DNA from 3 places in the Paeniglutamicibacter cryotolerans genome. Region 1 is predicted to be linked to each of the others. Evidence: riboswitches for the same ligand, from Rfam matches in the RefSeq annotation. Region 1 holds a riboswitch; each other region holds the start of a gene.
What was found. Region 1 has a riboswitch for S-adenosylmethionine ahead of E9229_RS09920 (methylenetetrahydrofolate reductase). Riboswitches for the same ligand answer to the same signal wherever they lie in the genome.

Region 1 (7,802 bases):
TCTCCGGGGACGTGGAGCTGGCGGCGGACTCCAGCGCTTTCTACGGCGTCTCGGTCCGCGGCGACTCGGCCCCGATCCGCATCGGGGAGGGTACCAACCTGCAGGACAACGTCGTGGTGCATGCCGATTCCGGCTACCCCACCACCGTCGGCGCACGCGTCTCCGTGGGACATTCCGCCGTCATCCATGGCTGCACCATCGGGGAAGACTGCCTGATCGGCATGAGCGCCACGATCATGAATGGCGCGGTGATCGGCGCCAACTCGCTGGTCGCCGCCGGCGCACTGGTACTCGAGGGCATGGTGGTCCCGCCGCGCTCGCTGGTCGCCGGCGTCCCGGCCAAGGTCCGCCGCGAACTCGGCGCGGAGGAAATCGAATCGCTGAAGACCAACGCCGCCCACTACCTGGTGCTAGCCGCCAAGCACCGGGCTGCCACTTCCTAGGCACGGGCGCGCGAACCGTGCAAGGCTGGGGTCATGAATTTGCATATTCCGGCTCCTCCCTGTGTGGCACCCGGTGCCCCGTCCCCGCGTCTGGCCACGGGAAACACCCTGCGCTGGGGCATCGTGTCCACCGGCGGCATCGTCACCAGCGTGTTGCCGGACCTGGCCTCGCTGCATGACGCCGAGATCGTCGCCGTGTCCTCGCGCAGCCAGGACAAGGCCGACGCATTTGCCGCCGAACACGGCATCGCCCGGGCTTACGGGGATGCCGGGCAGCCGGGCTACGAGCGCATGTTTGCTGACCCCGAGGTGGAGATTATCTACATCGGCACCCCGCACGGGCAGCACTTCGAGGTGGCCGCGGCGGCACTGAAGGCCGGCAAGCACGTGGTGTGCGAGAAGTCGCTGACCATCAACGCGGCCGAGGCCCGCCAGCTGGTCGCGCTGGCAAGCGAACACCGGTTGTTCCTGATGGAGGCCATCTGGTCCCGTTTCCTGCCGGCAGTGCACCGCGGATTCGAGATCATCAATTCCGGCGAGATCGGCGAGCCGTCCTGGCTGCACGCGGATCTGGGGTTCACCGCCCCCTATGATCGCACCTGGCGGCTCTGGGATCCGGTTGCGGGCGGCGGGGCGCTGCTGGACCTTGGCGTCTACCCGTTCACCTGGGCGCTGGGCATCATGGGCTTCCCGCAGTCGTTGACCGTCTCCGGACACCTGAATGCCGATGGCGTCGACTCCCAGGATTCACTCACGCTGAGCTACCCCGGTTCGAAGCACGCCCAGCTGATGCTCTCGCTGACCGGTTCCGGCCCGCGCCAGGCCACTGTGGTGGGCACCGGCGGCTGGCTGCGCACCGGCGCACCGCTGCACAACCCGAGCCGGCTAGAGGTCCACCCGCAGGGTGGGGCCTACCGCGAGGAGTCCTTCGAACCGATCGGCAAGAACTACGTCTGGCAGTTCCGCGAGGCGACCCGCTGCGTGCAGGAGGGGCTGCTGCAGTCCCCCACCATCCCGTGGGAGCACTCCGTCGCGACGATGGCGCTGTTTGACGGTGCCCGCGCGCAGCTGGGCCTGACCTACAGGAACGATGCCATGCGTTGAACCCGCACCGGCGACGCCTCCCGGGCCGCGGCCAAGCCGATGAGCAGGTCGGCCCGCAGGTCGGCCAGGTCCTCGACTCCCACCGAGAGCCGCACCAGGTCCGCCGGGACGGCCAACGCCGTTCCCTGCACCGATGCATGGGTCATTTCAGCGCTGTAGCAGGCAAGCGATTCGACCCCGCCGAGGGAGACCGAGAGGGCGAACAGCGTCATGGCCTCGGCAAAGACCCTGGCCGCCGGGAAGCCCCGGGTAGAGCACCGTCTCGATTTCGGGTTGTTCTTGCAGCCATTCGGCCAGCGCCTGCGCGTTTGAACAGTGCCGTTCCATGCGCAGGCCCAGGGTTTTGAGTCCCCGCGATGCCAGGTAGCTGTCCTGCGGTCCGGCGACGGCACCGGCGGCGAACTGCTGGTAGCCGATGGCCTCGGCCAGGGACTGGCCCCTGAACTGCTTTTCCGCGACGATGACGGCGCCGCCGAGCACATCCGAATGTCCGCCGATGTACTTGGTGGTCGAGGGGACCACCAGGTCCGCACCCAGTGCCAGCGGTCGCTGCAGGTAGGGCGAGGCAAAGGTGTTGTCCACGACCAGCAGCGCTCCGGCAACGTGGGCGATCCGGGCCCACGCCGCCACATCGGCGATGCCCAGCATCGGGTTGGAGGGCGTCTCCACCCAGAGCAGCGCAGTTTCACCGGGCCGCACGGCGGCAGCGACGGCTGCGGGATCGGTGATGTCCACCGGCGTGCTGGTGATGCCCAATCGAGAATGCAACTGGTTGATTAGTCGATTGGTCCCGCCATAGCCGTCGGCACCGAGCACGATGTGGTCGCCCTGGCCCAAAAGCGCCCGCAGCAGCGCATCCTCGGCGGCTATCCCGGAGGCGAAGGCGAAGCCCGCGGCACCACCCTCGAGCGTTGCCAACTGGATTTCGAACCCGTTGCGTGTCGGGTTGGAACCGCGCGAGTATTCGTGCCCGGCGCGCAGCATGTTGATGCCGTCCTGGATGAACGTGCTGGTTTGGTAGATCGGCGGGATCACCGCACCGGTCAGCGGATCCGGTTCCTGGCCCGCGTGGATGGCGAGCGTGTTGAAGCCCTGCGTGGCGCCCATGTCCGGTTCCTTCCTAGACTTCTGCCTTCGAGGCGGCGACGCCCAGCCCGGTGTAGTCGAGCGGATCGAAGTACACCTGGGTGATGGCGAAGTCCGCCCCCGAGCGTTCCTTGGCCAGCAGGACCTCGACGTCGTGCTCGAAGGAAGGCGACTCGGGATGCCGCATCGGGTAGGCGGCGACGCCGATGGCCAGGCGTCCGGCCCCCAGCGCGGCGGTGTTGCGGGCTTCGACGTCCCTGATCAGTTCGACCAGGTAGCGGGCGAAGGGAAGCTCCCTGCGCCAAGCCCCAGGTTCCCTGGGCAGGTCGCCGCGCAGTGCCGGCACGCCACGCACACCAATGGAGACGAAGTGCTGGACCAGGGATTCAAGCGAGGCCCGGTCCTCCCCCACGCAGGTCAGGTGGGCCAGCGGACGCAACCGGGTGTTGTTGATCAGGTGCCCGATCAGTTCAAGCGATGCCTTTCGACGGGCTTCGGTGCCGGAATAGGTGACCGACACGTAGTCGGGGTCGGTGGATTCCAGTTCGACGATGCTGTGGTGGGCGTCCTCCGCGGCCGCAGCGCTGGCCGGCGGGTATAACTCGTAGGACAGCGACGGCAGGGCCGTCGACAGTGTCATGCTCATGTGTTGCTCCTCGCTGGTAGACGAGGGAGGCACCGTTATGCGGCATCTGCCAGGGCTTTCCGGGACATGCCGGAGCGCTCACTGAAAGGGACGCTGATGCGACTCCATCGGTCCTGGCGTTAGCACCGTTCCGTGATGAACCCCTGTTATCCGGGGTTCTGGGATGGTTGCTGCGGCGTCAACGAGCCAGATCTCTCAGCCGCTCTTGATGGTTGATGAATTCATCTAAAACCCAAATGGATGCACGGCACAACATCGAGTCAGTCCGCTGGTCACATAGCCCCATGCGGAGAAATATGAAGCGGCGGAGACCCCCATGCGTCTACGGTCCAAACAATTGTTAAGCATTCATTTGCCCTCGACGTTCGGATCGGTGGCATATCCGGGCACTCAAGCGGCACCCGGAAGAATTTCATGGCGGCCGCCTCCGGTTGAGGTCGGCGGGGAACCGTTAGCGAACGCCCGGTCTTCCTCATTCAGGTACATCCAGCCCGTCCGTCAACGAAGATCGCCTCTCGCCGTCACACTCAGGCATCGGGCGGACGCTTCTGTTCAGCTGGCGAATGGGTGCCCGAAAAGTATCGATGAAAAGAGTTTTCACATTAACTGCATCCAAAGAGAACCCATTGGGGGAAGTAAGGGATATCACACACACCGACCCCTCTGGTTGGGGCATCTGGAAGGAAAAACCATGCGCAGGACACCGATCATCGCCGCCATTGCAGGATTCGGATTACTCGGACTCGGAGTGGCACCCGGGTACGCAGCACCAGACGACGCACAACTTTCCGTGTTTCACGGCGTTCCCGGCTTAAAGGTCGATGTCTATGTCAATGGCAAGCTGACACTTGATGATTTCAAGCCAGGAGACCTGGCCGGTCCGCTCAAGCTCGCAGCAGGAACCTACACCGTGGCCATCACGGCCGCAGACGCCAAGGACGACAGCTCCCCCGCCATCGGACCGGTGGATCTGAAGCTTGCCGCAGGCAAGAACTACACCGCAGCCGCACACCTCACGGCAGCCGGGAAACCTACCGCGACCCTCTTCACCAACGACATTTCCAAGATCGCCGCGGGTGATGGACGGCTGATCGTACGCCACATTGCGGCCGCCCCAGCCGTCGACGTGTTGGCAGGCGGCAAGCCCGTGATCAAGGATCTGATGAATCCCAAGCAGGCACAACTGGACCTGCCGGCAGGCACCGTTTCGGCCTCGGTCGCTGCCACCGGCACCACCAAGCCGGTGATCGGCCCCGCTGATGTCATGGTCACGGAAGGCTCCGACACGATCGTCTATGCCTGGGGCAGCCTGACGGACAAGAACCTGGCGCTGGGCACCCAATCGATCGCCGGTCTCGGCTCAGCACCGGCAGGAGTACCGACCGGCACCGCCGAAGTCAAGGACGGCGGAGCTGCACAGGGCATGCTCGTCGGGTTGGGTGCGCTCCTGCTAACTGGCGTAGCTGTCTTCGGCCGCAAGCTGCGTCCGGCAACAAACCGAAAGTAGGCATCATGAACCGGCTTCCCGGCCTCGCCGCGGTAGCCCTGATCGTGGTCGGGGGCGCGACATCTAGTGCGTCCCCGACCATCCTTGGCGGCCCGCTCGTCCCCCACGAGTCCGTCGCCCTCAGCGTGTCGGCGTCGTCGTCCCCCTCCCCCGGGCTGCGAACGACGCCGACACCCGAGCCCGCAGGAGCACCTGCCGGGGTGGTGGTCCATGACTCATCGGCACCGGCTGCGCAACGATCCCTTCCCGGTCCTTCCCGGATCCGTTACCCGGGAATCGGGGCAGACATGAGAACCATCGGGGTAGGTGTTTCACCCGACGGAACCATGGAAATTCCCGATGACGCAGCAGTCGCCGGCTGGTACCGATATTCCGCCGCCCCATCCGAACCGACGGGGAACACCATCATCGCTGCACATGCCGGATCGATCCCGACCCCACGCGGCCCGCTCTATGACTTACGTTCATCACGAGTGGGACAGTCCATGGAGATCACCGACGCCATGGGAGCCACGACCAACTGGAAGGTGACGAAAGTGGAACAGCTCCACAAGACAAGCCTGGACCTCGATCCGTACTTCACCGGGGACGGGCAGCGCACACTGGTGCTTTTTACCTGCGGGGGACGCTGGGATCAGAAACGGCAGAGCTACGACGACAACATCATTGTCACAGCTGTGCCCGCGGGATAGTCTCCTTGGAGTGCACCGGGGCGGCAGCAAAGGGGGAAGCGGGGATGGATCCGGAAGACGTCGAGGCGCTCGGCCGGTCCTTCGCTGCCGGCGAACCGGAAGCTATGCGGACCACCTATCAGCGCTTCGCACCTCTGGTCTTCACCTTGGCGCTTCGTGCAGCGCAGAACAGACAAGACGCCGAAGACATCGCCCAGCAGGTCTTTGTTGCTGCGTGGCGGTCCCGATCGAGCTTTGACGCCGAACGCGGAGCCTTGGGAACGTGGCTCGTCGGGATCACCCGAAACAAGATCCACGACCTCTACGAACAACGGAATCGTTCGCGGCGCAACGAATCCGCCGTTGCCGAAGCGGCTCAGGGCGAGGCGCTCCCGCCAAATACCGAGTCCCATGTTCTGGATCGGGTGCTGGTTCTCGACGCATTGGGCCGGCTAGGTTCACCCCAGCGGGAGATTCTGCATCTGGCCTTCTATGGCGATATGACACACGCAAGTATCGCTGAAAGAATGAACTTGCCATTGGGAACGGTTAAGTCACATATCAATAGAAGCTTGAAGAAGCTCCGGGAAGCAATGGCGGTGAGCGATGCGACATCTTGATGATGCCGAACTTGCGAGCATTGCCCTCTCCGGTCTGGCCAGTCTCGAACCGGAGTCCCGTCGGCATATCGACACATGCCCGGACTGCTCGGTCGAAGCCGCAGCCTTCTCCTCCGTCGGTTCCGTGGCCCGCAGCCAGGATTTCCTCGACGAACCACCCGCTGAACTGTGGGAACGCATCACCGGGGAACTAGGTGTGGAGCTATCTCCCCAGATGCTGGAGACGTCCCACGCCAACGGTGTTTCATCCGCAACGACCACAGGCCTTTTCCCCCGAGTCGTCCTGCCAAAGACGACGCCTGACGACGCTTTGGCGCCGACCCAGGACAACCATCCTGCTCCGGAACAGCGGCAAGCTACCCCCGAGCACAGCCCCGATGCCGGTCGGCCAATTCGTGGGCTGCGGCCACGCCGCGGGCGCCGGGCTGGCAACCGGAACCGGAGCAGAGCCTGGATTGCCACTGCCGCGGTGGCGAGTTTCGTGTTGGGCGCCGCCGTGGCAGTCGGTGTTGGTCAATGGGTCGGCCGCGACCGCATCGAGGTCGTAGAGCAGGCCAGCTTGCAGCCACTGCCTGGCTGGGACGCCAGCGGCACGGCCAGGGTGGAGGACACCGCTGGGAAACTGCAGCTGGTGGTTGACCTTCCAGATAATCCCGTCTCGGGTTTCCGTGAGGTCTGGCTGCTCGATCTGGCAGGCAAGACGCCAGGCCTGCTGAGCGTAGGCACACTGAATGGCGATCAGGGGGTCTTCGATTTGCCTCCGGGCGTGGACCTGACGAAATACAATGTCGTCGATGTGTCGCACGAACCCTTCGATGGCAACCCCGCCCATAGCTCGGACAGCATCGTGCGCGGCGAGCTCGGCTCGGTAAGCTGACCAGCAACTCGATTGATAGCCCACACTGGCCGCGATACCCGCACATCGGGCACCGCTCGTTGCATGCCCTGTAGTTCCAAAATCATGACCGCTGGCCTGCAGTGGTAAACGCAGTAGGCGTACCGCTTCCCTTACAGGAATTGGTACGCCTACTGCGTTTATCCGGGTGTTACTTGGCCAGTTCCGCAATCACCTGGTTGAAGTGGGTCGAGGGGCGCATGATCGCTGCGACCTTTGCCGCATCCGGGCGGTAGTAGCCGCCCAGCTCGACCGGGGAACCCTGGACCGCGGCGAGCTCGGAGACGATGGTCTCCTCGCCCTCGGTCAGCGCCTGGGCGACCTGTGCGAAGCCGGCTGCCAGCTCAAGATCCTCGGTCTGGCGGGCCAGCTCCTGGGCCCAGAACTGGGCGAGGAAGAAGTGGCTGCCGCGGTTGTCGAGCTCGCCGGCCTTGCGCTTCGGGGACTTGTCCTCCAGCAGGAACGTGCCGGTGGCACGGTCCAGCGTGTCTGCCAGGATCTGGGCACGCTGATTGCCGGTGGTGGTCGCCAGGTGCTCGAAGCTCACTGCCAGGGCCAGGAACTCGCCGAGCGAATCCCAGCGCAGGTGGTTTTCCTTGACCAGCTGCGAAACATGCTTCGGGGCAGAGCCTCCGGCGCCGGTCTCGAACAGTCCGCCACCGTTCATCAGCGGAACCACTGAGAGCATCTTGGCGCTGGTGCCCAGCTCCAGGATCGGGAACAGGTCGGTGAGGTAGTCACGCAGCACGTTGCCGGTCACCGAGATGGTGTCCTCGCCGCGGCGGATGCGCTCAATGGTGAACGCCGTGGCGTCCATCGGGGACATGATT
Region 2 (7,802 bases), 1.6 Mb from region 1:
CTATTGGCCGTCTTCGGCCCGATCGCCACCCGCTTCGTTGAACCACTGACCAGGCCGTGGGTGGCGCGGCAGCAGCGCAAACCTGCTCCACCGGTCATGCCCTAGCTGTCGGCGCCACGCCGGTAGGCCGCCGATTAGGCACCGGCCCCGGGGTGTGCGCTATGCTGGTGAACGCCCGGCCGCCAATGGCGGACGGGGCAGGCATTGCGGGTGTAGTTCATTGGTAGAATGCGACCTTCCCAAGGTTGAGAGGCGAGTTCGATTCTCGTCACCCGCTCCAACCGATCCGGTCCCCCACAGCGTGGGAGGCCGGATTCTTGTTTGCCTCCGGACACCCGCGTCGCCGGATTACATCGTCGGATCCGGCCGCGGCTAGTGTCGATTCGGCAACCATGGTTCGGTGAAACGATCGGAAGGCGAAAACGTGGGCGGAGTGCTGTCGGGATTCGCCGTGGTCTGGACAGTCATCGTCGTCGGCTACTTCGTGGGCCGCACCGGTGTACTGGGACCCGATGCCAGGCTCATTCTGAACAGGCTGACCTTCTTCGTCGCCAGCCCGGCGCTGCTCTTCACCACGCTGTCCACGTCGAACCCCACGGCAGTGCTGGGACCACAGCTCGGCGTGGCGACCATCTCGGCGTTCCTCACCGGAACCCTGTTCGTGCTGATCACCCGTTGGTGGCTGCGACGCGACCTGACCGAAACAGTCATCGGGGCGATGAGTGCCTCCACGGTGAATTCGGCCAACCTCGGCCTACCCATCGCCCTGTACGTTCTCGGGGACCTGTCCCATGCCGCCCCGATCATCCTCTTCCAGCTGGCCGTCTACTCACCCATCTGCCTGGCCATCCTCGACGCGAGCACTTCCCGGCACCGGACCACCCCGCTGACGATGCTCATACAGACGGCCCGGAACCCGATGATCGTCGGATCCCTGGCCGGCCTGCTCGTCGCCGTGTTCGGCTGGAAGCTTCCACCGCAGGTCGCCGATCCGGTCGAACTGATCGCCGGTGCCGCGATCCCGGCCATGCTGATCGCCTTCGGCATCTCGCTGGTTGGGTCCAAGCCGCTGGAACGGGCCGCCGGACGGCGGGCCGACACCCTGGTGGCGACCGGGCTCAAGCTCGTGGTGCACCCCGTGCTGGCCTGGCTGATTGCCGCGTTCGTCTTCCGCCTGACCGGGCTCGACCTGTTCATCGCCGTGATCATGGCGGCACTGCCCACCGCCCAGAACATCTTCGTCACGGCCTCACGTTACGATCGCGGCGTCACGCTGGCCAAGGACACCGTCCTGCTGACCACCGTTATTGCGCTTCCGGCGATGCTGCTGGTGCCGCTGCTGCTCGGCTGAGGTCACACGACGGCGTCAAATAGTGACACGCATCGCTTCCGTGATAGGAATTATTCGTACCCATCCGGAGCGGCCGAGAGACCTGGATCGATGAAGCCGCAGCAACCTACCCCGCCGATGAGGCATCTGAAACGGTAACGGTGCTACTGCCAGGTTCGATGGAAAGAGGCAATTGCCCATGTCCTTTAACGACAGTCGTATCCGCACCACCCACGCCGGCTCGTTGCCGCGCACCGAAGCACTCCTGACGGCCAACGCGGCCAAGGAGCGCGACGGAATCACGCCCGAGTTCCATGAACTGCTCGAGGCCTCCGTCACCGGAATCGTCGCCAAGCAGCGGGAGCTGGGCATCGACATTCCCAACGACGGTGAATTCGGACACACCATGTCCTCCGCCGTCGACTTCGGCGCCTGGTGGAACTACTCCTTCGCCCGCCTAGGCGGCCTGGAGGAAACCACCGTCGACCGCTGGGCCGATGCCCAGGTCAACCGCTCCACCCCCGGCAACGTCGTACTGACGTCCTTCCCGGACCGGCGCGACCGCCAGGCGTTCGCCGAGGCCTACGCGGATCCGACATCGGGCATCCTGGCACACCGCAAGGCCACCACGCAGCCGAAGGTCGTCGCACCGCTGACCTACACCGGGCACGACCTGGTGGCATCGGACATCAGGAACCTGAAGACCGCCATGGCGGCAACCGGCACCGAAGAGGGCTTCCTCGCGGCACTGTCCCCCGCCTCCTGCGCGCGCCTGGCCAACGACTTCTACACCAGCGACGAGGAGTACCTCTTCGCCGCGGCGGATGCCATGCGTGAGGAATACAAGGCGATCATTGATGCCGGGCTGACCCTGCAGATCGACGACCCGTCACTGGCCGAATCCTGGGACCAGGTCAACCCGGAGCCGAGCCTCGAGGACTACCTGAAGTTCCTCGAGCTGCGCGTCGAGGCGACCAACTACGCGCTGCGCGGGCTGCCGGCAGAGCGGATCCGCCTGCACGTGTGCTGGGGTTCCTGGCACGGGCCGCACACCACCGACATCCCGTTTGCCGACATCCTCGATCCGGTGCTGCGCATCAACGCCGGCCAGTACTCGTTCGAGGCCGGCAACGTGCGCCACGAGCACGAATGGCGCCTCTGGGAGGACCATGTACTGCCCGAGGGCAAGATCCTGGTCCCCGGCGTCGTCTCGCATGCCACGAACGTGGTCGAGCACCCGGAGCTGGTCGCCGACCGCATCGAGCGCTTCGCCAACCTGGTCGGCCGCGAGAACGTGATTGCCTCCACCGACTGCGGACTCGGCGGCCGCGTCCACCCGCAGATCGCCATGGCCAAGCTCGAGGCACTGGGCGCCGGCGCCGCACTGGCCACCAAGCGCCTCTGGAAGGGCACCGAGATCATCGTCTGATCTCGGTTTCAGCAGCACCCGCCGAGGCCGCCGCACGCATCTGTGTGCGGCGGCCTCGGCGTCGTCCGGTCGTGGCATTTCGTAGCACTTCGGAACATAGCTCTTATCCTGCACCAGCGGGGGTGTTAGCGTCGTGTCCAACCCGTTTGACCAACGAAAGGCCCCCCTCCCCATGAAACGCCGTCTCCTCACCTTCGCCGCAGCGGCCGCCCTGGTAGCGCTCACAGCCACCGGCTGCGGCTCATCGAAGCCCGCCACGCCCGGGGCTTCGGGCGAGGCCGCCGGCCTGACCCTGCAGCAGGTCAAGGACGCCGGCGTGCTGACTATCGGCACCGAGGGCACCTACAAGCCCTTCTCGTTCCACGAGGGTGGAACCGGCCCGCTGACCGGTTACGACGTCGAAGTCGCCACGGCCGTGGCGGACAAGCTGGGCGTGAAGCCGGAGTTCAAGGAAACGCAGTGGGATGCGATCTTCGCCGGACTGGACGCGGGACGCTTCGACATGATCGCGAACCAGGTGACCATGACGCCTGAGCGCGAGGCCAAGTACCTGTTCTCCACCCCGTATACGATCAGCACCGGTGTCATCGTGACCAAGGCTTCCAACACCGACATCACCTCCTTCGCCGACCTCAAGGGCAAGACCACGGCGCAGTCGCTGACCAGCAACTGGAATCAGCTGGCCAAGGATAGCGGCGCCAAGGTCGAGGCGGTCGAGGGCTGGGCCCAGGCCATCACGCTGTTGAAGCAGGGCCGGGTCGATGCGACGATCAACGACAAGCTGACCTACCTGGACTCGCAGAAGACCAAGAACGACCCGGACATCAAGATCGCCGCCGAGACCACCGAGACATCCAAGAGCGCACTGACCTTCAGCAAGGGCAGCGACGACCTGGTCAAGGCCGTGGACCAGGCCCTGGCGGACCTGACCGCCGACGGGACGCTGAAGACCATCTCCGAGAAGTACTTCGGCGAGGATGTCAGCAAGTAGCCACCGGCTCGAAACCGGCAACCACAACGTAAGGGGCGGGAATGGACTGGACGCTGTTCTGGAGCTCGCTGGGTCCGTTGGTGTTGGGCGGGCTCAAGGGCACCATCCCGCTGTCGCTGGCCAGCTTCGCCATCGGCCTGGTGATCGCCCTGCTGATGGCGTTGATGCGGCTCAGCGCCAACAAGCTGGTTTCCTTCATCGCCCGGGCATACATCTCGGTGATCCGTGGAACCCCGCTGCTGGTGCAGCTCTTCGTCATCTTCTTCGGACTGCCCTCCATCGGGGTGACGCTTAGCCCATGGCCCAGCGCCATTATCGCCTTTTCGCTGAACGTGGGCGGTTACGCCGCCGAGGTCATCCGCGCCGCAATCCTCTCGGTGCCCCGGGGCCAGTGGGAAGCCGGATACACCATCGGAATGTCCAGCACCCGGACCCTGATCCGGGTCATCCTGCCCCAGGCGGCCCGGGTCTCGGTGCCTCCGCTCTCCAACACGTTCATCTCCCTGGTCAAGGACACTTCGCTGGCATCGTTGATCCTGTTCTCCGAAATGTTCCGCAAGGCGCAGGAAATCGCGGCGTTCAGCCAGGAGTTCATGCTGGTGTACCTGGAGGCAGCACTGATCTACTGGGTGTTCTGCCTGGTGCTTTCCACCGGCCAGTCGAAACTGGAAGAAAGGCTGGACCGCCATGTCGCCCGCTGAGAGCTCCGGCGCCCCGGCCCTGCTGCGGGTTGCCGGACTGAAGAAGGCCTTCGGATCCAACGAGGTGCTCAAGTCCATCGACCTGGAGGTGAGGCCCGGCGAGGTGCTCGCACTCATCGGCCCCTCGGGGTCGGGAAAAACCACTGTGCTGCGCTGCCTGAACGGGCTCGAACGCCCCGATGCCGGCACGGTGGCCTTCGCCGACGGCCCGGCCGTCGGCTTCACCCCGGGGACCACGAAGAAGGAATACGAGGCGCTGCGCACCCGCAGTGCCATGGTTTTCCAGAACTACAACCTCTTCCCGCACATGAGCGTGCTGCAGAACATCATCGAGGGCCCAATCCAGGTCCAGAAGCGCAAGAAGGCCGAGGTCATCGCCGAAGCCGAGGCGCTGCTCGAACGGGTAGGCCTGGCCGAGAAGCGCGATGAGCATCCATACCAGCTCTCGGGCGGCCAGCAACAGCGGGTGGGAATCGTGCGCGCACTGGCGCTGAAGCCCTCGCTACTGCTCTTCGACGAACCGACCTCCGCACTGGATCCGGAGCTGGTCGGTGACGTGCTCAAGGTCATTAAGGAACTGGCGCAGGAGGGCTGGACGATGGTCATGGTCACCCACGAGCTCGCGTTCGCCCGCGAGGTCGCCCACGAGGTCGTATTCATGGACGGCGGCGTCGTGGTGGAACGCGGACATCCGGACACCGTGCTGCGTGCCCCGCAGCAAGAGCGCACCCGCCAGTTTGTGCACCGGCTGCTGAACCCGTTCTAACGGGCGGTTCAGCTGCCGGTGCGTTCCCGCCCCCTATTCGTAGCGCAGGGCGTCAATCGGGTTCTGCCGAGCAGCGCGGCGCGCAGGCAGCGTTCCGGCCAGGAAGGCTATCAGCATGACCACGCCGATGATGGTTGCCACCGAGGCCGGTGCGAACTGCATGACCTGCAGCCCCGGCAATCCGGACAGGACGGTGTCCGCCAGGATGTTGCTGATCAACGAGCCGAGGCCGATCGCCGCCACGGCGCCGATGGCGCTGCCCAGGAAACCGATGAAGATCGCTTCGAGGCTGAAGAGCGTGTAGACCCTGCCTCCGCCCATGCCCATGGCCTTCATCAGGCCGATTTCCCGGGTCCGCTCCTGAACGCTCATCAGCAGCGTATTGATGATGCCGAATCCGGCAGCGATCAGGGCGATCACCGCGAAGGCGTTCAGGACGCCGACGATCCCGTTGATCACGCTTTGGAAGGCACCCAATTGATCCTGGACCGTCTGGGCAGTGTACCCCTGGGCGGCCAATGCGTCCTTCAGGCCCTGGGTATGGTCGCTGCCCAGGTTCGGGTCGAAGTGGGCCGTGGCCATGACATAGCCCTGGACCAGGCTGGCCGGCCTTCCGGTGTTCTGGATGGCGACAAGCTCATTGATCAGGTGCTGGTTGATGCCGGCGGTAGTGCCAAGCAGCGTCTCGTTTTGCACGCCGACCACCGTTGCGTTCACTGTGCTCTGTTTGCCGGCGTAGTCGGTGATGCCGATTCGCACCGTTTTGCCCACTGCTTCCTCGGCCGTTCCCAGGCCCATCGAATCGAGGTAGGAGGTGGGCAGCAGGATCTGCGATTCCGTTCCCGACTCGTCCAGCTGGGAGCCGGAGGCCAGGTCGGCCCGGGTAATGCCCGCGACGGGATTCAGGGAAAGCTGGAATTTTCCGTGGTTCCCGTATTGGATGTAGTCGGGCGAGACAAGGACCACCGGTTCGACGGATTCGATGCCGCTCGTACCGGCAATGACCTTCAGGTCCTTCGCGCTCAGGACGGAGGTGGGCCTGCCCGGGACCTGCGCCCCGCTGGCCTTGGCCTGCTCGGGATCGTACTTGGCCGGACCGGAGTCGGGGTTCGCCGTGGTTTCGGAGGTCTTGGTGATACTCAGGACGTCGGTGGCACCGATCGAAGCGACCTGGGTATCGATGTAGTTGGAAATGCCGGTGCCGATGGCGCTGGTGATGGTCAGGGTGAAGGCACCGATGAAGATGGCCACGACGGTGAGGCCGGTGCGCAATTTGCTGCGGAAGGTATTCGAGATGGCAGAGGCGAGGGTATCGATGAATTTCATGGTTAGGCCGTCATCTCTTCAGCAGTGATTTCGAGTCCGTCGCGGACGTAGAACTGCCTGCCGCATCGCGCGGCCAGGTCCCGGTCGTGGGTGACGATGATCAGGGTGATGCCGCGTTCCTTGTTCAGGGAAAAGAGGATGTCTTCGACCACGGTGCCGGTGGCCGTGTCCAGGTTGCCGGTGGGCTCGTCGGCGAAGATCACCTTGGGTGTGTTCACCAGGGCCCGGGCAATGACGGCCCGCTGCTTCTGGCCGCCCGAAAGATCGGTCGCCTTGTTCTTGGCCTTGTCGGCAAGTTCCAGCAGTTCCAGGGCGGCCATGCCCCGTTTCCGCCGCTCACTCGCCGGAACTCCAGCAATCTTCAGCGGGAGGACCACGTTGTCCAGGACAGTGGCGTTCGGCGTCAGGAAGAACTGCTGGAAGACGAAGCCAAAGTCCTGGTTCCGCAACCGGTTCAGGTCCTTGGGCTTCAGCCCGGAGGCGTCCTTCCCCTCCACCAGAAGGGTTCCACTGTCCGGTTCGTCCAGCAGGGCCAACAAGTGCATGAGGGTCGACTTTCCCGATCCGCTCTTACCGACGATGGCGAGGGATTCACCCTCGCTGATGGCCAGGGAAACCCCCTTGAGCGCCTCGAAGCGCGAGGCACCGTGCCCGTAGGACTTTTGGATCCCATCGGCCTGGAGAATTCGTGTCGTCATGTCCGGTTCCTTCTAGATCAGGCGGGAAAGCCCAGGTCGTGGTCCGCCTCCACCGCGAGGCAGCGCTTCCTGTCCGCAAAAAAGATAAAACTTGCAGACTCTGCATAATTACCAGTTTCCACAAAATATAGGCGCGTTCCTGGCCGCCAAACACCCCAGCCAATCCGCATTCCCCTGCGGGCACTGCCCGAGCAGGCGCCACGCGCCGGACCATGCCCCGGAAACCAGCATCCATCATCGCGGGCAAACGCAAAAGGCCGGCGCAGCTATGCGGCCGACCTTTTCGGGAATACCACCCTGCTATTGGGGCGGGATTCCCGCAACGACGCGTCGAATCAGTTCCGAGGTCCGCTCAAGCAGCTCGGTTCGGTCCAACGCGAAGTTCGATCCCACCCACTTCTGCATGAGCCAGTGCATGGCGCCCAGGGCCAGCAGGACGAGCATTCCGGCCTCGTCGTCCAGCCCCTGGGCAAGCAACCGGGAAGCCACGAGCTCTCGAAGCCTCCCCTCGGCCTCCCCCATTCGGGCCTTTCCCGGGTCATCAACTCGGGGTTGGCTGAA
Region 3 (7,802 bases), 760 kb from region 1:
GGTGTGCTCGGGCTTGGTCTGGAATTTCACGACGATGAAGTACATGGGTTCCAGCCTACCCACGCCCCGCCAGCCGCTTCCACCCCAGCGCCGTGCGTTCGGGCACCGGCAGCGAATCGACGACGAGGTCCCAGGAGTCCTGGACGAGGTCGTGGATCATGCCCCGATCCAGGTCCCCGTTCGCGGACACCGTATTCCAGTGTTTTTTGCTCATGTGGTAGCCGGGGGTGATCTCAGGGTGGGCGGCACGCAGCTGTTCGGCGAGCACAGGTTCGCATTTGAGATTGATGCGGGTGCCCTCGTTGCCCTGCATGAGCAGGGCAAACATCTTCGCCGGTCCGTCGGCACGACCGCGGACCTTGTAGACTGCCGATTCCGGGCCGAAGGGAAAATCCTCGAAGGCGCCGGGCATCGAGAGGCAGAGCGCACGCAATCCTTCGTAGTCCACGTCCCTAGTCTAGAGGTACCGGCTACGAACCGTTCTGCCGGGAAGTGACGGCCTCGTCCTGCGATGTGGAGGCCGGGACGAGGACCGGTTCGGCACCCGGCAATGCCACCGCGGGTTCCTCGACCAGCAGCTCAGCCGTCGACTCTTCCGCCGCGATGACCACAGCCCGCGGATCCCGGATCGGTGACCCCATGGCATTCCGCGGTGTGGTGTTCGGTGCGTATCTCCGGGACGTTCCCGGTTCTCGTGACGGCGTTCACCAGGAGCAGGTCGGCGGCGCCATCGTTAATGGTGGCCGCGTAGCTCAGGGTCCGGCTTTCGCCAGCGGCCAGGTCCCCGGCGGTCCAGGTCAGCGCGCTGCCGACGGGGTCCGAGGTGCCACCCGAGAGCTCCGCACTGTCCTGCTCGAGGGCCGCCGGTGCTACCACCCGGCGGGCTGGGCTGTGATCGCCATCCCCGTCAGCGTGTGCCCACCGGTGTTTGCAACAGTGGTGGTGCAGGCGATCGGCACCCCGGGCCAGCGGGTCGTACCGCTTGCCGGACTGGGCGTCACCCGCAGTGAATAGCCGCCGCTGGCTTCCGGCTTGACGGCTTCCACTTCCGTGGCCTTGTCCCGGTCCAGAGCCCGCGGGGACGCCTGGGCCTGCAATGCCGCCTGCCCCTGGGTGGACCCGGCCCCGGCGATGTCGCCGGTCGGGCCCTGGTTCGCGGTTTCATCGCCGGCCTGCCTGGGCGGTGAGGACCACAGCTGAAAACCAACACCGTGACCGGGCCGGTTGCCATCCAGCCCGATCGCGACGCGTGAACCCCCAGTTCGTGCATCGCCAATATTCCTTTGGTCCCCCCAGCACCCAAAACTTGTGGCTCTCCTGACGTAAATGTGGGTCAGGGAAAACGTGGTAAACGAGAAAGCATGGGCAACCCGGTAAGTTTGTAAGTTCCTCAACTATCAGACTTAACCGGAGTTACCCATGCGAGCTACCACTCTACTCAATCGCGCCCTCAAATTCAGCGGCACCAGTATCACCAACGTCGAATTCGATGGTCATGGCGCGGTCATCGCCACGGTGAAACTCACCGCCCGGAAGAAGCTCTCCTGCCCGCACTGCCCCTTTGCCACCACGGTCGGATACGACACCCGGTGGGCCGAATCCAGGTGGAGGCACCTGGATCTGGGCGGCAGCCCCCTGGTCCTGAAAATGCTGCGCCGGCGGCTGCGTTGCCCCGAACACGGAGTCGTGGTCCAGGCCGTGCCTTTCGCCCGCTCCAATGCGAGGTTCACCCGAGACTTCGAGGACCTCGTCGCCTGGCTGGTCACCCGGGCGGACAAGACCAGCGTTTCCGCCTTCACCAGGATCGCCTGGCGCACCGTCGGAGCCATCTGTGAACGCGTCGTGGAGGAACAACTCGACGACACACGCTTTGAGAATCTGGTGCACCTGGGCGTGGACGAGATCTCCTGGAAAAAGCACCACAACTACCTCACCCTGGTTTCGGACCACGAAACCTCCACCATCCTTTGGGGAGCAGCCGGGAAGAACGCCGCCACCCTGGATCAGTTCTTCACGGAAATCGGCCCCGAAAACACCCAAGACATCAAGGCGGTCAGCATGGACATGGGAGCGGCATTCATCAAATCCGTGAAGAAGAATGCGCCGCAGGCCGCCATCTGCATCGATCCGTTCCACTGCGTCCAGCTGGCCACCAACGCCCTGGAAGCCGTCCGTCGTGCCTTCTGGCAAAAGGCCCGTGAACTACCGGATAAGGCCTTCGCCAAAAAATACAAGGGCAACCGCTGGGCCCTGCTGAAAAATCCCGGGGACCTCACCGAAAAGCAGGGCGCGACCCTGAAGCAAATGGAGCAGGACGGAGGGGAACTTTGGGAGGCATACCTGCTCAAGGAGTCCTTGCGGGAGGTCTTCGCCGGGGACCTTGAAACCCAAGACGTCATGGGCATGATCAGCGCCTGGTGCGACGCCGCGACCACCAGCGCCCTGGCTCCGTTCAGGAAGGCCGCAGCGACCTTGCGCGGACATATGGAAGGCATTTACCAGGCGGTGACGCGAGGAATCAGCAATGGCAAGCATGAGGGCCTGAACAACAAGATCAGAACCATGACCAGACGCTCCTACGGGTTCCATTCACCGGAGGCCACGCTGGCACTGATCATGCTCGCCTGCGGACCGGTCACCACCCGGCTCCCATACCAGAAATGACACCACCCACATTTACGTCAGGAGAGCCAAACTTGTTTTGATTGCCGTGGCTAGCGTACGCATGAACTTCGTTGCACGTTTAGCACGTGTGGTTTTTCAGATGACCCTGGTGGAGGGGGTAAATACGGTCAGAGGAGCGGGTATTCGATCATCGGGCAGGTGTCCATGACCACCTCGAGCCCGGCTGCCTTGGCACGAGCCGCTGCAGCCTCGTCCACGACGCCCAACTGCAGCCAGACGGCGCGCGCACCGACGGCAATTGCCTCGTCGACCACGGCGCCGACCTTCTGCGAGTTCACAAAGCAGTCGACCACGTCGATCTGTCCGGGGACATCGGCGAGCTTCCGGTAACCCTTTTCCCCGTGGACGTCATCGCCCTTGAGCGACACCGGGATGATGCTCATGCCCAGTGATTGCTGCAGGAAGGAGGCGACGCCGATGGCCACCCGGTGCGGGTTATTCGACAGGCCGACCACGGCCCAGCGTGCGGGCGTGGTCAGCAGCCGGCTGATGGTTTCCCGGTCGTTGAGGTGGCCGCCGGGCAGGTGGTTGTCCATGACCCAACGGTACAGCTCCGGAGCCGTTCGGGCGGCGCCCCGGAACGCTACCGGGAGGCGAGCCGGTTCCGTGTCGTAAATGCCGCACCGCGGTGGGTTTCGGGCAGCTTATCGCCGCGTCCGAACAACTTGTTGCGCAGCGTGCCCGGGGCATATTCGGTGGGGTACGCGCCGCAGGCCTGGAGCTCGGGGATCACGAATTCAACGACGTCCTCGAAGCTGCCCGGGGTCACGGCATAGGCCAGGTTGAAGCCATCGACATCGGTCTCATCCACCCAGGCGATGAGTTCCCGCGCTACCTCTGCCCCGGAACCGACAACACGCGGTCCCATGCCGCCAATGCCCGCCCACGCCGCGATGTCCCGCACCGTCCAGGGGGTTCCATCGTCGCTGCGCAGCTTGCTGAACGACTCGACGGCGGACTTGATCGCGTTTGATTCGACATCACCGATCTCGTCGTCCAGGCCGTAGGCCGACAGGTCGATGCCCAGCCAGCCCGAGAGCAGCACCAGTGCGCCCTCCTCCGAAGCGTAGGACTGGTATTCCTCGTGCTTGGCCGCAGCTAATTCGCTGGTCGCGTCGGTAATGATGGTGAGCATCGTGTAGATGCGCACGTCGTGACGGTCCCGGCCCGTCGCCTGCACCGCATCGCGGATCCTAGCCACCGTCGACTTCAGGATTTCCTTGGTCGGGGCTCCGACGAACACTGCCTCGGCGTTTCCGGCGGCAAAGGCAATGCCTCGCATGGATGCCCCTGCCTGGTAGATCACCGGGGTGCGCTGTGGGCTGGGTTCGGTGATGGCGATGCCGGGAACCTTGAAATACCTGCCTTCGTGGTTGATCGGGTGGACCTTTTCCGGGTTGGTGAACACTCCGGTGGCCGCGTCGCGCACCACCGCATCGTCTTCCCACGAGCCCTCAAGCAGCTTGTAGACGACTTCGAGGTACTCATCCGCGTGGTCGTAGCGTTCATCGTGCTCGAGCAGGTCGTCGTTGCCCATATTGCGCGCCGCCGAGGGCAGGTACCCGGTGACGACGTTCCAGCCCACCCGGCCGCGGGTCAGATGGTCAAGTGTCGCCAACCGGCGGGCAAACGGGTACGGGTGCTCATACGCGGTCCCGGCGGTGACCCCGAAGCCCAGGTTCTCGGTGACCAGGGCCATCGCGGAGACCAGCAAGAAGGGATCGTTGACCGGGGTCTGGGTGCCCTGGCGCAGCGCTGCCGCGGCTGATCCGCCATACACGTCGTAGCTGCCCAGCACGTCGGCGATGAAGATCCCGTCGAACAGTCCACGTTCAAGGGTCTGGGCCAGGTCGGCCCAGTAATGCAAGTCGGTGTAGTCTGCCGAGCGGTCTTGCGGGTGGCGCCACAGCCCGGGTGACTGGTGGCCGACGCAGTTCATGTCGAAGGCGTTGAAGCGGATATGTCGGCGTGCCGGTGAATTGCTCATGGTTCTCCTTTGGTTTCCGCTCCCGGCAATGATTCCCGGGCTGGGCGGATCGACCGCCGTGCGCGATGTGCGGGGCCGATGGCGAGGTGGATGGTGGGTGCGGTGGGTTGAGCCCGCTCAGAACCGGGTGGAAGTGTGGCGGGCGCCGGCATTGCCGACCGAATTCAGCTTGCGTGGAGCCGTGCCGTTGACCTCGTAGTCCCCGACGATGCGCGCCTTGTAGATGGCCGGGTTGTGCGTCGCCACGGTTCGGGCATTGCGCCAGTGCCGGTCCAGGTTGCAGGCGCTTGATGTGGCCGATGCCCCCAACCCGTCAAAAAGCTTCGATGCGGCGCCCAGGACCAGCGGCTGGATCGCCGTCTGGGCGCGGTTGGCCGAGAGCTCGGCGACGGCAAAACGCTCGGCCGCGTTCAGCGCCTCGTCCGCGAGCACCGATTCGAGTTCGGCCACGGCGGCCAGCACCGTGGCGTCCACGGCGAAAGCGGAGGCAGATATCTCACCGATGAGCTGCAGCACCTGGGCATCGTGCCGCGGCACCACACCGCTTCCGGTGCTGAAGGAGCGGGTGCGCACCTGCACCTGCTCGCGGGCATCGCGCAGCACCGCCCGGGTGATGCCGGCCTGCACGGCAAGCAGCACCAACTGGTAGATCGCGGATTCGGGGTGGGCCCCGTCTGCGTCCTGCGGCAGCAGCGAGTCCACCGGAACGGCATCGAAGGACGTGGTCCCGGTGCCGGTGAGCTGCTGGCCGAAGCCATCCCAGTCATCGTAAATCCGCACCCCGGAATGTTGGGTCGACACTACGGCGATGTGCCGGCCCGGGACATCCTCGCGGGAGGCCGCAACCGCCACCCAATCGGCGTAGATGGTGCCGGTGCAGTAGTACTTCTCACCGGTGACCCGCCAGCGGCCGCCGGCTGAAACCAGCCTCGTTGAGAGGGTCCCCAGCGTGTTTCCGCCGCGTTCGGTGTAGGCATTGCCGACGATGTGTCCGTCGGCGAAACGCCCGAACCACGTATCCCGCAGCTCGTCGTCGGGCAGCAGCAGCACCGTTTCGGCGAAGCCGATATGCGAGCGCCACAGGTGGGCGACCTGCGAATCCGCATCGGCCAATTCAATCAGCAGCCGGAACGCATCGGACAGCGAGGCGCCGTGGCCACCCCGGGAGGCCGGAACCCGCAGTGCTCCGAAACGGGCCTTGTTCAGCCATCCCACCTGTTCGAAGGGAAGGGTCCGGGTAGAGTCTCGCTCCCGCGCCCCTTCGGCAATGCGGGCGAAGACCGGGCGGAAGATCGCCGCCAGTTCGTCGTAATGCGAACCGGTGGGAACGCCCGGGGTGAGTTTAATCAGGTGCCGCGCCGGAACCGCATCGCCAAGGTCGTCCAGGTCCACTGCTCCGAAGGTCCCGAGATTGATTTCGGCTGGTACACGTACTGTTTCAGGCGCCAGGGCCATGGTCCACTCTCCATCGGTCTGGCGTGAGCACCTTCCGCCCATTGAATGGGCTGGGGTTGCTGCGGCGTCATCGAGCCAGATCTCTCGGCCGCTCTGGATGGTAATGACACCTGTCTACACGCTTAGGCCTGTCGATGGCGAATGTCCCGCGTCTTTTTTCGTCGTTTTCGTTTCCCGCGCACCCATTGACGTTCTCCGAGTGTTGAGGATAGCTTGATGGGAAGCCAGTGATTGATCCGGTCAGAGACATCTTCCCTTGTCCGCCGGCGCACCACCCCTCAACCCATATAAGCGTTTGAAGGATGTTCACTTGAGTAATGTCGGATTGCTATACGTTGGCGCCGTTCTCTTCATCAACGGCCTCATGCTCATCGGGAAGGTTCCCGGAAAATCAGCCGCGATCATGAACCTGTTCGTCGGTGCCATGCAGACGGTCTTCCCCACCATCATCATTTCCCAAGCCAACGGAGACCCGGCCATTATCTTTGGCGCAGCGGGGCTTTACCTCTTTGGCTTCACCTACCTGTACGTGGGCCTCAATCAGCTGTGCTCACTTCCCGGCGAAGGCCTGGGCTGGTTCTCGCTGTTCGTGGCAGTCTGCGCCATAGTGATCGGCAGCGTCCTGCTGGTGCACTTTGATGACCCCGTTTCCGCCGTGATGTGGTACACCTGGGCGGTTCTCTGGTTCATGTTCTTCCTGCTGCTGGGCTTGAATATGGAAAGCCTGGCCATCACCACCGGCTGGTTCACCCTGATAGTCGCCCACATCACCGCCACGATTCCGGCATTGCTGTTGATCTCCGGCGCGTTCAAATCCACCACGGCCAATGCCTTGTGGATGGCCGCCGCGAGCCTGCTGGCCCTGATCTTCGCCTTCGTCATGGGTCGGCGTGCGGCGCTTAACGCGCCGGCTCCCGCAGCGATGACCCAGGCCGGCTGACCGGGCGTTCAGTCTTTCGACCCATTCGAGTTTCCTTCCACCATTTGTCCGCGCCCACATCAGGAGTGCCCTCCATGCCGTTGTACGAATTCCGCTGCCCCGAAGGCACAGCATTCGAAGCGTCCTTTTCGATGAGCCAGGCCCCCGGGTCGCTGGACTGTCCCGACTGCGGGCAGCAGTCCAGACGCAGGATCAGCGCGCCGAAGCTGTCGATCGCGGGTTCTGCGGAGTTCAAGCTGATCGATTCGACCAAGCGCAGCGCCCACGAACCCGAGGTGGTCTCGAACAGGCTCCCCTCCAGCGGCATGAAGGCACCCGCCCGGTACACCTCCAATCCGCTGCATCAGAAACTTCCGCGGCCCTAGGGCCCGAAGAACAAAAACCAGTACGAGTTCACTTAAGGAGAAATACCATGCCAGAAGTACTTTTTCCGCTCGATTCAGGCAAGAAGTTCGAAGACCAGGAGAAGCTCGGACACAACCGGTGGCACCCGGAGATCCCGCCGGTGGCCACCGTCAAACCCGGCGATTCGTTCCGCGTCGACTGCCGGGAATGGTTTGACGGGGCCATCGTCAACGACGACTCCGCCCAGGACATCCTCGACGCCCCGCTGCTGACGGTCCACAAGCTCTCCGGACCGTTCCGCGTCGAGGGCGCCAAGCCCGGTGACCTGCTGGTAGTGGACATCCTCGATGTGGGTCCGATCCCGCAAGAGGATTCGGGTCCGCTGGCCGG

Region 2: linked by a shared signal. The riboswitch ahead of E9229_RS02475 (cobalamin-independent methionine synthase II family protein) and the one ahead of E9229_RS09920 (methylenetetrahydrofolate reductase) in region 1 are both predicted to bind S-adenosylmethionine.
Region 3: linked by a shared signal. The riboswitch ahead of E9229_RS06590 (acyl-CoA dehydrogenase family protein) and the one ahead of E9229_RS09920 (methylenetetrahydrofolate reductase) in region 1 are both predicted to bind S-adenosylmethionine.

What each region holds. Positions count from the first base shown of each region.
Region 1 is NZ_JACHVS010000001.1:2,138,494-2,146,295, reverse strand. Features, by position in the region: gene E9229_RS09935 (gamma carbonic anhydrase family protein) at 1-443, shown strand, start outside; gene E9229_RS09930 (Gfo/Idh/MocA family protein) at 477-1,547, shown strand; partial or broken gene E9229_RS09925 (PLP-dependent transferase) at 1,523-2,654, opposite strand; gene E9229_RS09920 (methylenetetrahydrofolate reductase) at 2,668-3,279, opposite strand; SAM riboswitch class I at 3,381-3,494, opposite strand; gene E9229_RS09915 (DUF4397 domain-containing protein) at 3,971-4,786, shown strand; gene E9229_RS09910 (class F sortase) at 4,792-5,478, shown strand; gene E9229_RS09905 (RNA polymerase sigma factor) at 5,523-6,077, shown strand; gene E9229_RS09900 (anti-sigma factor) at 6,064-6,954, shown strand; gene E9229_RS09895 (NADP-dependent isocitrate dehydrogenase) at 7,124-7,802, opposite strand, start outside.
Region 2 is NZ_JACHVS010000001.1:500,190-507,991, forward strand. Features, by position in the region: gene E9229_RS02460 (cation:proton antiporter) at 1-105, shown strand, start outside; tRNA gene E9229_RS02465 (tRNA-Gly) at 207-280, shown strand; gene E9229_RS02470 (AEC family transporter) at 425-1,351, shown strand; SAM riboswitch class I at 1,409-1,516, shown strand; gene E9229_RS02475 (cobalamin-independent methionine synthase II family protein) at 1,530-2,759, shown strand; gene E9229_RS02480 (amino acid ABC transporter substrate-binding protein) at 2,932-3,750, shown strand; gene E9229_RS02485 (amino acid ABC transporter permease) at 3,792-4,451, shown strand; gene E9229_RS02490 (amino acid ABC transporter ATP-binding protein) at 4,438-5,217, shown strand; gene E9229_RS02495 (ABC transporter permease) at 5,251-6,543, opposite strand; gene E9229_RS02500 (ABC transporter ATP-binding protein) at 6,546-7,241, opposite strand; gene E9229_RS02505 (hypothetical protein) at 7,542-7,730, opposite strand; gene E9229_RS02510 (TetR/AcrR family transcriptional regulator) at 7,783-7,802, opposite strand, start outside.
Region 3 is NZ_JACHVS010000001.1:1,380,641-1,388,442, reverse strand. Features, by position in the region: gene E9229_RS06625 (putative quinol monooxygenase) at 1-45, opposite strand, end outside; gene E9229_RS06620 (MmcQ/YjbR family DNA-binding protein) at 56-448, opposite strand; gene E9229_RS06615 (DUF11 domain-containing protein) at 580-876, opposite strand; gene E9229_RS06610 (hypothetical protein) at 870-1,046, opposite strand; gene E9229_RS06605 (ISL3 family transposase) at 1,420-2,664, shown strand; gene E9229_RS06600 (CoA-binding protein) at 2,793-3,221, opposite strand; gene E9229_RS06595 (LLM class flavin-dependent oxidoreductase) at 3,269-4,672, opposite strand; gene E9229_RS06590 (acyl-CoA dehydrogenase family protein) at 4,790-5,965, opposite strand; SAM riboswitch class I at 6,135-6,231, opposite strand; gene E9229_RS06585 (AmiS/UreI family transporter) at 6,438-7,067, shown strand; gene E9229_RS06580 (FmdB family zinc ribbon protein) at 7,142-7,432, shown strand; gene fmdA (formamidase) at 7,480-7,802, shown strand, end outside.